Regions from separate parts of the Actinomadura sp. NPDC047616 genome, predicted to be linked through region 1. Evidence: riboswitches for the same ligand, from Rfam matches in the RefSeq annotation. Region 1 holds a riboswitch; each other region holds the start of a gene.

Region 1 (3,242 bases):
TGAAGATCGCCAAGCGCAAGCTGCAGGCGACCAAGAGGGCCGGCGCGGACGAGCAGAAGACCTTCAACGAGCTGCGCCGCAAGATCGCCGAGATGGCGGCCACCGCGTACAAGAACGGTGACACCGGCGACGTCGTCGGGTTCGCCGGCGCGGAGGACCCGCAGAAGATCCTCGACCAGTCCGCGGTGATCTCGCACCTGTCGCGCAACCGCAGTTCGGAGCTGGACCAGTTCCTGGCCTCCACGCAGCGGCTGCGCCGGGAGCAGGCGCAGGCCCAGGCGGCCTACGACGAGGTCGCCAAGAAGGCCAAGGAGCTGCGGGAGAAGAAGGCCGAGGTCGACAAGTCGATCGCGGCGCAGAAGAAGCTGCTGCGCAGGCTCGGCGAGCGCGACGACAAGCCCGGCGCGGGCGGCGGGGCCACCTACAACGGCCCGGCCAGCGGGTCGGCGCGCACGGCGATCAACTTCGCCTACGCGCAGCTCGGCAAGCCGTACGTGTACGGCGCCGAGGGGCCGAACGGCTACGACTGCTCGGGGCTGACGATGCGCGCCTGGGGCGCGGCCGGGGTGAACCTGCCGCGCGTCACCAACAGCCAGTACGCCGCGACCCGCCGCGTGTCGTTCGACGCGCTGCAGCCCGGCGACCTGGTGTTCTTCAACAGCCTCGGGCACGTGGGGCTGTACATCGGCGGCGGCAAGATGATCCACGCGCCGCGCACCGGCAAGAACGTGGAGATCGTCTCGATCACCTCGGGCTACTACCGGACGAACTTCTACGGCGCCGGACGGGTCTGACGGCCCGCGCTCCCCTCGCCCCCGCCCCGTTTTCGCGACTACGGTCCAGGTCAGATGCGCTCTGACCTGGACCGTAGATCTTTTTGTCGGGTATTTGCCTATCCGTCGCTCTTTGGTACTTTGTGATCGCTTGCGACGCCCGCCAGGCGCCGTACCAGCGGCGACGTCTCCCAGGCGTCGCCCCCGCGGCACCCGCCAGGTGCCGCGCCCCGCAGCGGCACACCGTGCCGCGTCATCCCCGCGGCATCCGCCAGATGCCGTTCCCCGCTCGCCGGTCCCAGGCCGCACGTGCGCACGCCTCGGTGTGCATGGCGCCGTGAGCGCGTCACGGAGGCCCACCGGGCCCGGCCGGACGGATCCCGCACCCGGGACCGTCCTTCAGCAAGTCCAGCCGAACAAGTTCATCGCCGCTTGGCCGCCGAGTCCGCCCCGAACACGCGGGGTGGAGCCGGGGACCCACCGAGCCGGCCGTCTCGGGCCCGTCCGTACGGGCCGTCGCCGGCTCCGGGGTGAATCGGCGCCCATGTCCCGCACCCGGAATAGTCGAGGACATGTGCGCCGTAGGTCGACTTCCACGACCGAACCCGTCAGCTAACCCGGTAGGCGTCTGGAAGGAGTGAGCGCCACCTGAGAACTCTTTCTGAGAACACGGACCGCCACCCCGGTATTCCGGCGGTCTCCATCTTCCGGGGTCCATGACGGACCGAACCACAGTCTCTGCCGCGGCGTGGCCGCCCCTGACGGGCGGCCACGCCGTTCTGTCTTCCCGTCCCTGTCACGCCGCATGAGCGGCACCGCTCCCCGCATAGGATCGCGCGCATGATGGACGACGACGGTCGCCCCGAGACGGACGGGACACCGGCCCGCCGGGTCTCGCGCCGCGCGGCCGTCATCGCGACCGCGGTCGCCCTCGCGGGATGCCTGCTGACGGGCCTCGGCCTGACCGCCGCCGGATCCGACTCGCCCGCCCGCACCACGGCCTCCGCGACGCCCACCACCGCGCCCGACGCGCGCGCGGTCGCGGCCGTCCTGGCCAACCGGACGCGCGCCGTACGCGAACGCGACCGCACCGCCTTCATGGCCACGGTCGCCACCGCCCCGGCCCCGTACCGCGACGCCCAGGGCCGCCTGTTCGACAACCTGCTCCGGCTTCCGCTGGCGTCGTGGAGCGAGACGCTCGACCGGGTCGAACCCGGCACCGCCGTGGCCCGCGTGCGGCTGAGCTACCGTCTGCGCGGCTTCGACGACGCATCCGTCGTCCGCATCCGCTACCTGACGTTCGCGCCGCGTGCGGGCTTCTGGACGGTCGTGGGCGACGGCTCCGCGCGCGGCCTGGCCGACGAGGGCGAGGTCTTCGACGGCGGCCCGCTCACCGTGGTCCGGGGCCGCCACACCCTCGTGGTGGGCGACGGGCCGCGCCTGGAAGAGATCGCCCGCCGCCTGGACGCGGCCGTGCCCGTCGTCGCCGGCGTGACCGGCGACGGCCGGCGCAGGCGCACCGTCGCGCTGGTGCCCGCCGACGCCCGGCTGGCCGCCGCGCTGGCCGGGCCGTCGCAGAACCTCGACCAGATCGCCGCCGTCGCCACCGTGGCGCCCACCGCCGAGGGACCCGGCGCCGACCGCGTGGTCGTCTCTCCCACCGCGTTCGCCCGCCTCAACGAGCTGGGCCGCGACGTCGTGCTGACGCACGAGCTGACCCACGTGGCCACCGGCGGGGCACGCGACGGCCGCACCCCGCTGTGGCTGATCGAGGGCCTGGCCGACTACGTGGGCTACCTGCGGGCCGACGTCGGCGTCCGGTCGGCGGCCCGCGAGCTGCGCGCCGAGGTCGCCGCCGGGCGGCTGCCCGCCCGGCTCCCCGGCCGCGCCGACTTCGACGGCTCCTCGCCGCGGCTGTCGCAGGCGTACCAGGGGGCGTGGCTGGCGTGCCGGATGATCGCCGAGCGGTACGGTGAGGCCACGCTGGTCCGGCTCTACCGGGCCGCGGGCCGCATGCCGGAGGACACCGCGCTGCGCGGGACACTGGGCGTCGGCCCGGACCGTTTCACCGCGCTGTGGCGCGATTATCTGCGCGAGGAGCTGGGCTGACGAGACGTGCGGCAGGGCCGGGTGACGAGACCGGGCCGACGGCACCGGGCCGGCGACGAGACGAGCCGGACGGCGGGACGGCGTGTGCGGAGGCGAGGCAGTGAGCGGCGAGCGCGGCGAGAACACGGCGGACGCTCCGGTGAGCGCCGCCCGGGCGAGCGACCCACCGCCCCGGCCGGCCCGGCCGGAGCAGGCCCCCCGGGGGCGTGCCAGGCCGCGGGTGGCGGCGGCGGTCGCGTCGGTGGTGCTGTTCGCGGCCGTGGGCGTCGTGCTGGCGGTCACCACGCCGTGGAACCCGCTGCCCGGACGCGTCCCCGGCGGGCACGTCGCCCCCGACCCGGCCCTCGACTTCACCCCCGC
Region 2 (3,242 bases), on a different contig from region 1:
GACAGCGCCGCGTCCTGAGAGAGGGGCTGGTCACGATCAACGTGGTGGTGGGCGCGGCGATCATCGCCGCCGGACGGCTGCTGGCCGCCCAGCGCGGCGAGCCCCCGGAGCTGGCCGGGGGCTGGGAGTTTCCCGGCGGCAAGGTCGACCCGGGCGAGTCGGACCGGGACGCCCTGGTCCGCGAGTGCCACGAGGAGCTGGGCGTCAAGATCGCGCTCGGTGACCGGATCGGCGGCGACTGGCCGCTCGCGCTCGGCGCGGGAAGCGTCCTGCGGGTGTGGACGGCGGAGCTGGTCGAGGGCCGGCCGCAGCCGCTGGAGCACCTGGCGCTGCGCTGGCTGGCCCCCGACGAGCTGTACGACGTGGCGTGGCTGCCCGGCGACCTGCCGATCGTCGAGGCGATCCGCCCCTACCTGAACGGCTCGGCCTGAACCCGCCCCGGGCCGACCGGACGGCCTGACCGGCCCGGCGCGGTCCGGGCGGGGTCAGGAGATGCGGTTGGCGCCCGCGTAGTCGGAGCGGTCCGACAGCTTGGAGATCTTGACGACGTCGCCCGTCTGCGGGGCGTGCAGGTACTTGCCGTCGCTCAGGTAGATCCCCATGTGGTGCAGGTCGCCGCCGAAGTAGACCAGGTCGCCCGAGCGCAGTTCGCTGCGGTCGACCTTGCGTCCCAGCTCGTAGAGCGCGCCGGTGTAGTGCGGCAGGCCCTTCTTGCCGACCTGCGCGTACGCCCACACCACCAGGCCCGAGCAGTCGAAGCTCTTCGGGCCGGCCGCGGCCCACACGTACGGGCTGCCGAGCTTGGAGTAGGCCTTGCGCGCCATCTTCGCGGGCAGTCCGGAGCCCTTGATGGTGGCGGACAGGCCCGTCCGGGGGTCCTTGGCCTTGGTCGTGGTGAGCTTGTCGAGCTGCTTCTCGACCTCCTCGACCTTGGCCTTGGCGGCGTTGCGGGCGGTCTCCACCTGCGCGGCGGCGCGCTGCACCTGCGCCGTCCTGGCGACGGCCTCGCGCTGCGCCAGGTTGGCCCGGTTGATCTGCGTCTGCAGGCGTCCGAGCGTGGCGGTCTGGTTCTGCACCAGGTACGCCGACGCGGACAGGGTCTTGGCGTCGCCGGTCGAGAAGAACAGCGCGTCCGGACCGCCGCTGATGTAGTTGGCGGCGGCGAGTTTGCCGAGCTCAGCGCGGGCGGGGGCGGCCTGGTCCTGCAGAGCGGCGGCGGCCCGGGCGGCGTCGCGTTCGGCGCGCCGGGCCTTGTCCAGCTCGACGCGCGTCTTGTTGTACCGCTCGGTGAGCCGCTCGGCCTCGGTGTTCAGCGCGTCCAGCCGCTCACGCAGCTCGCTCTCGCTGGGACGGCCGGGATCGGCCAGGCGCGGCGCGGCGACCGGGGCGGTCGCGGCGGCGGGCGCGACGGCCCAGCCCAGGGCGACCGAGGCCGCGGCGGCCGCTGTGATGGTGGACACGGCGACACGCCGTGAACGGTGACCGGGGGGCAAGGGCGTGCACTCCTCTCCTCGTCCGCCTACCGGGTTAGCTGACGGGTTCGGGCGGGGAGTTCGCCCTACGACATGAGCGCGCGTCACTGCTGACGGTGCGACCTGCGTCGATTCACCCCGAGTCCCGGGGGCGGCGGCGCCCCGGGATGTGGTTCCCCGGCTCCCCGTGGGGGGATTCGGCGGTCCGGCCGCAGCCCGCGCAGTGGTCCGGCGGGCTCGGGACGGCCGGGTCCGGAGAGAGTACAAAGAAACCGTAAATCACGGCAACCGGGGCATATGGGACGAATTCAGCGGGCGGTTCGCTGGGGCGGTACGGACCGGCAAGTAGAATCGGGACGGCCGCGGCTCCGCGGCGACTCCCTGATCCTCCACCAGAGCGAGAATCGCATGCCCATCTCCACCCGCGACGACCTTCGGAACGTCGCGATCGTCGCCCACGTCGACCACGGCAAGACGACGCTGGTCGACGCCATGCTGTGGCAGTCCGGGGCGTTCCGCGCGAACCAGGACGTCAACGAGCGCGTGATGGACTCCGACGCCCTGGAACGGGAGAAGGGCATCACGATCCTGGCCAAGAACACCGCCGTCCGGCACGGCGGGCTCACCATCAACATCATCGACACGCCCGGCCACGCCGACTTCGGCGGCGAGGTCGAGCGCGGCCTGTCCATGGTCGACGGGGTGGTGCTGCTGGTCGACGCCAGCGAGGGCCCGCTGCCGCAGACCCGGTTCGTGCTGCGCAAGGCCCTGGAGGCCCGGCTGCCGGTCATCCTGGTGATCAACAAGACCGACCGGCCGGACGCCCGGATCTCCGAGGTCGTCGACGAGACCTACGAGCTGTTCATGGACCTCGGCGCCGACGACGACCAGATCGAGTTCCCGATCGTCTACGCCTCCGGCCGCGCGGGCCGGGCGTCCCTGGAGGCCCCCGGCAACGGCGAGCTGCCCGGCTCGCCCGACCTGGAGCCGCTCTTCCAGGTGATCAAGGACACCGTCCCGGCGCCGTCCTACGACCCCGACACCCCGCTGCAGGCGCACGTCACCAACCTGGACGCCTCCAGCTACCTCGGCCGCATCGCGCTGTGCCGGGTGCACGCCGGCACCATCAAGAAGGGCCAGCAGGTCGCCTGGTGCCGTCGCGACGGCAGCGTCGAGCGGGTGCGCATCAGCGAGCTGCTGATGACCGAGGCGCTGGAGCGCAAACCCGCCGACGAGGCCGGGCCCGGCGACATCATCGCCATCGCCGGCATTCCCGACATCATGATCGGTGAGACCATCGCCGACCCGGACGACCCGCGTCCGATGCCGCTGATCACCGTGGACGAGCCCGCGATCTCCATGACGATCGGCACCAACACCGGACCGCTGGCCGGCCGGGAGAAGGGCACCAAGGTCACCGCCCGGCTCGTCAAGGACCGCCTGGACCGCGAGCTGGTCGGCAACGTGTCCATCCGGGTGCTGCCCACCGACCGTCCCGACGCCTGGGAGGTGCAGGGCCGCGGCGAGCTGGCCCTGGCCATCCTGGTGGAGAACATGCGGCGCGAGGGCTACGAGCTGACCGTCGGCAAGCCCCAGGTCGTCGCCAAAGAGATCGACGGCAAGAAGCACGAGCCCGTCGAGCGGCTCACCATCGACATCCCCGAGGAGCACCTGGGCGCCGTCACCCAGCTGCTGGCCGTCCGCAAGGGCCGCATGGAGCAGATGACCAACCACGGCACCGGCTGGATCCGGCTGGAGTTCCTGGTCCCG
Region 3 (3,242 bases), on a different contig from region 1:
TCGTCGTCGCCGCGCCGCTCTCCCTGGCCGCCGTCCCCGATCCCGTCCGGGTTCAGGTCACGGCCGCGCAGGGCACCCCCGTTCCGGGCAAGTACATCGTCACGCTCAAGGACGGCACCTCGGCGGCCACCACCGCCGGCCAGGTGAACGCGGGGTCGGTCCAGCGGTTCGGGGGCGCGCTCAACGGCTTCGCCGCCAAGCTCAGCGCCGCGCAGCTGGACAAGCTGCGCCGCAACCGCAACGTCGTCGCGATCGAGCAGGACCAGATCTACCGGGCCAGCACCACGCAGAACTCCCCCACGTGGGGCCTGGACCGCATCGACCAGCGCAAGCTGCCGCTGTCGAAGTCCTATTACTACAAGAACACCGGCAGCGGCGTGAACGCCTACGTCATCGACACCGGGATCGCCTGGTCGCACCCGCAGTTCGAGGGCCGCGCCAAGTCGGTCTGGAAGGCCCCGGCCTTCTCCGACGGCTGGGACTGCAACGGGCACGGCACCCACGTGGCGGGCACGATCGGGTCCAAGACCTACGGGGTGGCCAAGAAGGTCAACCTGCGGTCGCTGCGCGTGCTGGACTGCGAGGGCTTCGGCGAGCTGTCCGACGTCATCGCCGCCGTCGACTGGACGCGGAAGAACGCCGTCAAGCCCGCGGTCGCCAACCTGTCCCTGGGCGGCCCCAAGTCCACCGCGCTCAACACCGCCATGACGAACCTGTCCAAGTCGGGCGTCTTCGTCGCCGTCGCGGCGGGCAACGAGAACCAGAACGCCTGCAACACCTCCCCGGCCAGCGCCGGCTGGGTGCAGGCGGTCGGCGCGACCACCATCTACGACAACCGCGCCACCTTCTCCAACTACGGGTCCTGCGTGGACATCTTCGCGCCCGGCTACGGCATCAAGTCGACGTGGCCCGGCGGCGGCACGGCGTCGCTGTCCGGCACGTCCATGGCGTCCCCGCACGTCGCCGGGGCGGCGGCGCTGTACCTGCAGTCGCACCGCGGCGCCACGTTCCCGACCGTGCAGAAGTGGCTGAACGACAACTCCACCAAGAGCCGCCTCAAGCGCATCCCGAGCGGCACGCCCAACCGGCTGCTCTACAAGGGCACCGCTTGACCGTCGCAGTACCGCGGCTTGGGACCCCTGCCCGCCCGGGCAGGGGTCCCGCTGCGCGTGCCGCCGACGCGCTACGCTGCGGGGCGGCGGTCCGTCTTGTCTCGCAGTCCCGGCCATCCCAGGTTTCCCTTGGGTCTAATCTTGGCCAAGAACCGACCGGTTCCTTACAGTAGCCTTCGCCCACTGGGGTGGGCATGATCGCAAACCGATCGGCAGGCTGGCCGAGCCAGCCGAATCCCGCGGCCGTACTACGGCACGGGAACCGGGGACCCAAACGCCGGGCGGCCAGCCAGGTCACGTCGGCACCGGGGTGAATTCGCGGCCCCGCCGCGATAGGGCGGACTCCCGGCCCGAACCCGTCAGCTAACCCGGTAGGCGTCACAGGAGAGGAGACGACGTGGAGAGCCCGAGCTCCACCCGCCCCCGTCATGCCGCGCGGACGCGGCGCCCCGTCTTGGCTCTCGCCGTCGCCGCGGCGGCCGTCTTGGTGACGTCGGCGGGCACGGCGCCCGCCCAGGCGGACCCGGGTGACACCGGCCGGATGAGCAAGCTGAACAGGCAGATCGCCCAGCTCGACAAGGCGTACGGCGGCGACCTGGCCAAGCTCAAGGACGCCCAGTACGGCATCCAGAAGGCCCAGCAGAAGCAGCGCCTGCTCCAGCGGGACCTCGACGGCGCGCGCACCCTGGTGGCGCAGATGGCCGCCTCCCAGTACATGACGGGCACCACCGACCCGGCCGTGGCGGTGCTGGCCAGCGACGACCCCGACAACGTGCTCAACAACGCCAGCCTGGCCAGCCACGTGGCGTCCAACCAGGCCGCCAAGGTGCGCCAGATCGAGCAGCTGGTGACCGAGCAGAAGAAGGCGCGCGAGGAGTACCAGAAGAAGGTCGACGAGCTGGAGAAGGACATCGCGGAACTGCGCTCGCAGAAGCGCAAGGTCCAGGCGATGATCAAGAAGTTCAAGCCCGAGTCCCCCAGCTCCGGGATGGGCGGGGTCACCCCCCGCATGCTGAAGGTCAAGAACACCATCGACATCGAGTTCGGCCCGTTCCCGATCATCGGCTGCGTGCGGATGACCGGCGACCCGCAGGACCACGCCACCGGGCGCGCCTGCGACTTCATGGTCAGCACCGGCGGCACGATGCCGTCGTCGAGCGGCAAGTCCCTCGGCGACCGCACGGCCGAGTACGCCGTCGCCAACGCCAACCGCCTGGGCATCAAGTACGTGATCTGGCGGCAGCGCATCTACGACATGCGCAGCCCCGGCTGGCGCACCATGGAGAACCGCGGCGGCGTCACCGCCAACCACTACGACCACGTCCACATCTCGGTGTTCTAGGGGAGCCCGGCCTGTCCACTCACATGGGGTTCCACTGTTCGCACTGCGGACGGCACCACGACGAACTGCCGATGGCCTTCGCCGCACCGGCCCCGGACTACTGGGCCCCCGAGTTCGCGGCCGACCCCGCCAGCGAGCTGACCTCCGACACCTGTGTGATCAAAGGTCAGGCGTTCTTCGTCCACGGGCTGATCGAGATCCCCGTGGTCGACAGCGGCGAGATCTTCAGCTGGGGCGTCTGGGTGTCGCTCAGCCAGGACAACTTCACCCGCGCCCTGAAGCTCTGGGACACCCCGGGCAGGGAGGGCGAGCCCGCCTACTTCGGCTGGCTGTCCACGGAACTGACGCTCTACTCCCCCACGACGATCAATCTCAGGACCAACCTGCACACCCGCCCGGTCGGCGAACGCCCGTCCATCGAGCTGGAACCCACCGACCACCCGTTGGCGGTCGAGCAGCGCTCGGGGATCACGCGGGCCCGCGTTCAGCAGATCGCCGAGACCCTGCTCCACCCCGAAGCAAGGTAACCGCAACAACCCGCCGCCGGACGGACGTTCCGAGCACAAGAGACGGCGAAGGCCGCCGTCCGCTCGCGGCGGGCCGGCGGCCTTCTCGGGTGTGACGGTCAGTCGTTGGCGTAGCTGGGGACGATGTGCTCGTGCGTCTCGCGCAGTTCGGCGAGCGGGATGGAGAACAGCTCCTGCGGCTGCCCGTCGGCCCCCCGCGCGGAGATGTGGAGCGAATCGCCGCCCGTGACGCCGAGCTGGGTGACCGGGACCCCGGCGGCC

The links. Region 1 has a riboswitch for cyclic di-AMP ahead of ABZ801_RS07195 (hypothetical protein). Riboswitches for the same ligand answer to the same signal wherever they lie in the genome.
Region 2: it holds a riboswitch for cyclic di-AMP, as region 1 does, so the genes downstream of both, ABZ801_RS41310 (C40 family peptidase) here and ABZ801_RS07195 (hypothetical protein) in region 1, are expected to answer to the same signal.
Region 3: it holds a riboswitch for cyclic di-AMP, as region 1 does, so the genes downstream of both, ABZ801_RS04405 (hypothetical protein) here and ABZ801_RS07195 (hypothetical protein) in region 1, are expected to answer to the same signal.

The regions. Positions count from the first base shown of each region.
Region 1 is NZ_JBEYTB010000002.1:643,730-646,971, forward strand. It holds gene ABZ801_RS07190 (NlpC/P60 family protein) at 1-794, shown strand, start outside; cyclic di-AMP (ydaO/yuaA leader) riboswitch at 1,201-1,414, shown strand; gene ABZ801_RS07195 (hypothetical protein) at 1,614-2,882, shown strand; gene ABZ801_RS07200 (M48 family metallopeptidase) at 2,983-3,242, shown strand, end outside.
Region 2 is NZ_JBEYTB010000035.1:21,682-24,923, forward strand. It holds gene ABZ801_RS41300 (Mut7-C RNAse domain-containing protein) at 1-18, shown strand, start outside; gene ABZ801_RS41305 ((deoxy)nucleoside triphosphate pyrophosphohydrolase) at 48-431, shown strand; gene ABZ801_RS41310 (C40 family peptidase) at 486-1,460, opposite strand; cyclic di-AMP (ydaO/yuaA leader) riboswitch at 1,501-1,685, opposite strand; gene typA (translational GTPase TypA) at 1,881-3,242, shown strand, end outside.
Region 3 is NZ_JBEYTB010000001.1:926,425-929,666, reverse strand. It holds gene ABZ801_RS04410 (S8 family peptidase) at 1-1,112, shown strand, start outside; cyclic di-AMP (ydaO/yuaA leader) riboswitch at 1,331-1,506, shown strand; gene ABZ801_RS04405 (hypothetical protein) at 1,510-2,454, shown strand; gene ABZ801_RS04400 (DUF2199 domain-containing protein) at 2,478-2,981, shown strand; gene purL (phosphoribosylformylglycinamidine synthase subunit PurL) at 3,080-3,242, opposite strand, start outside.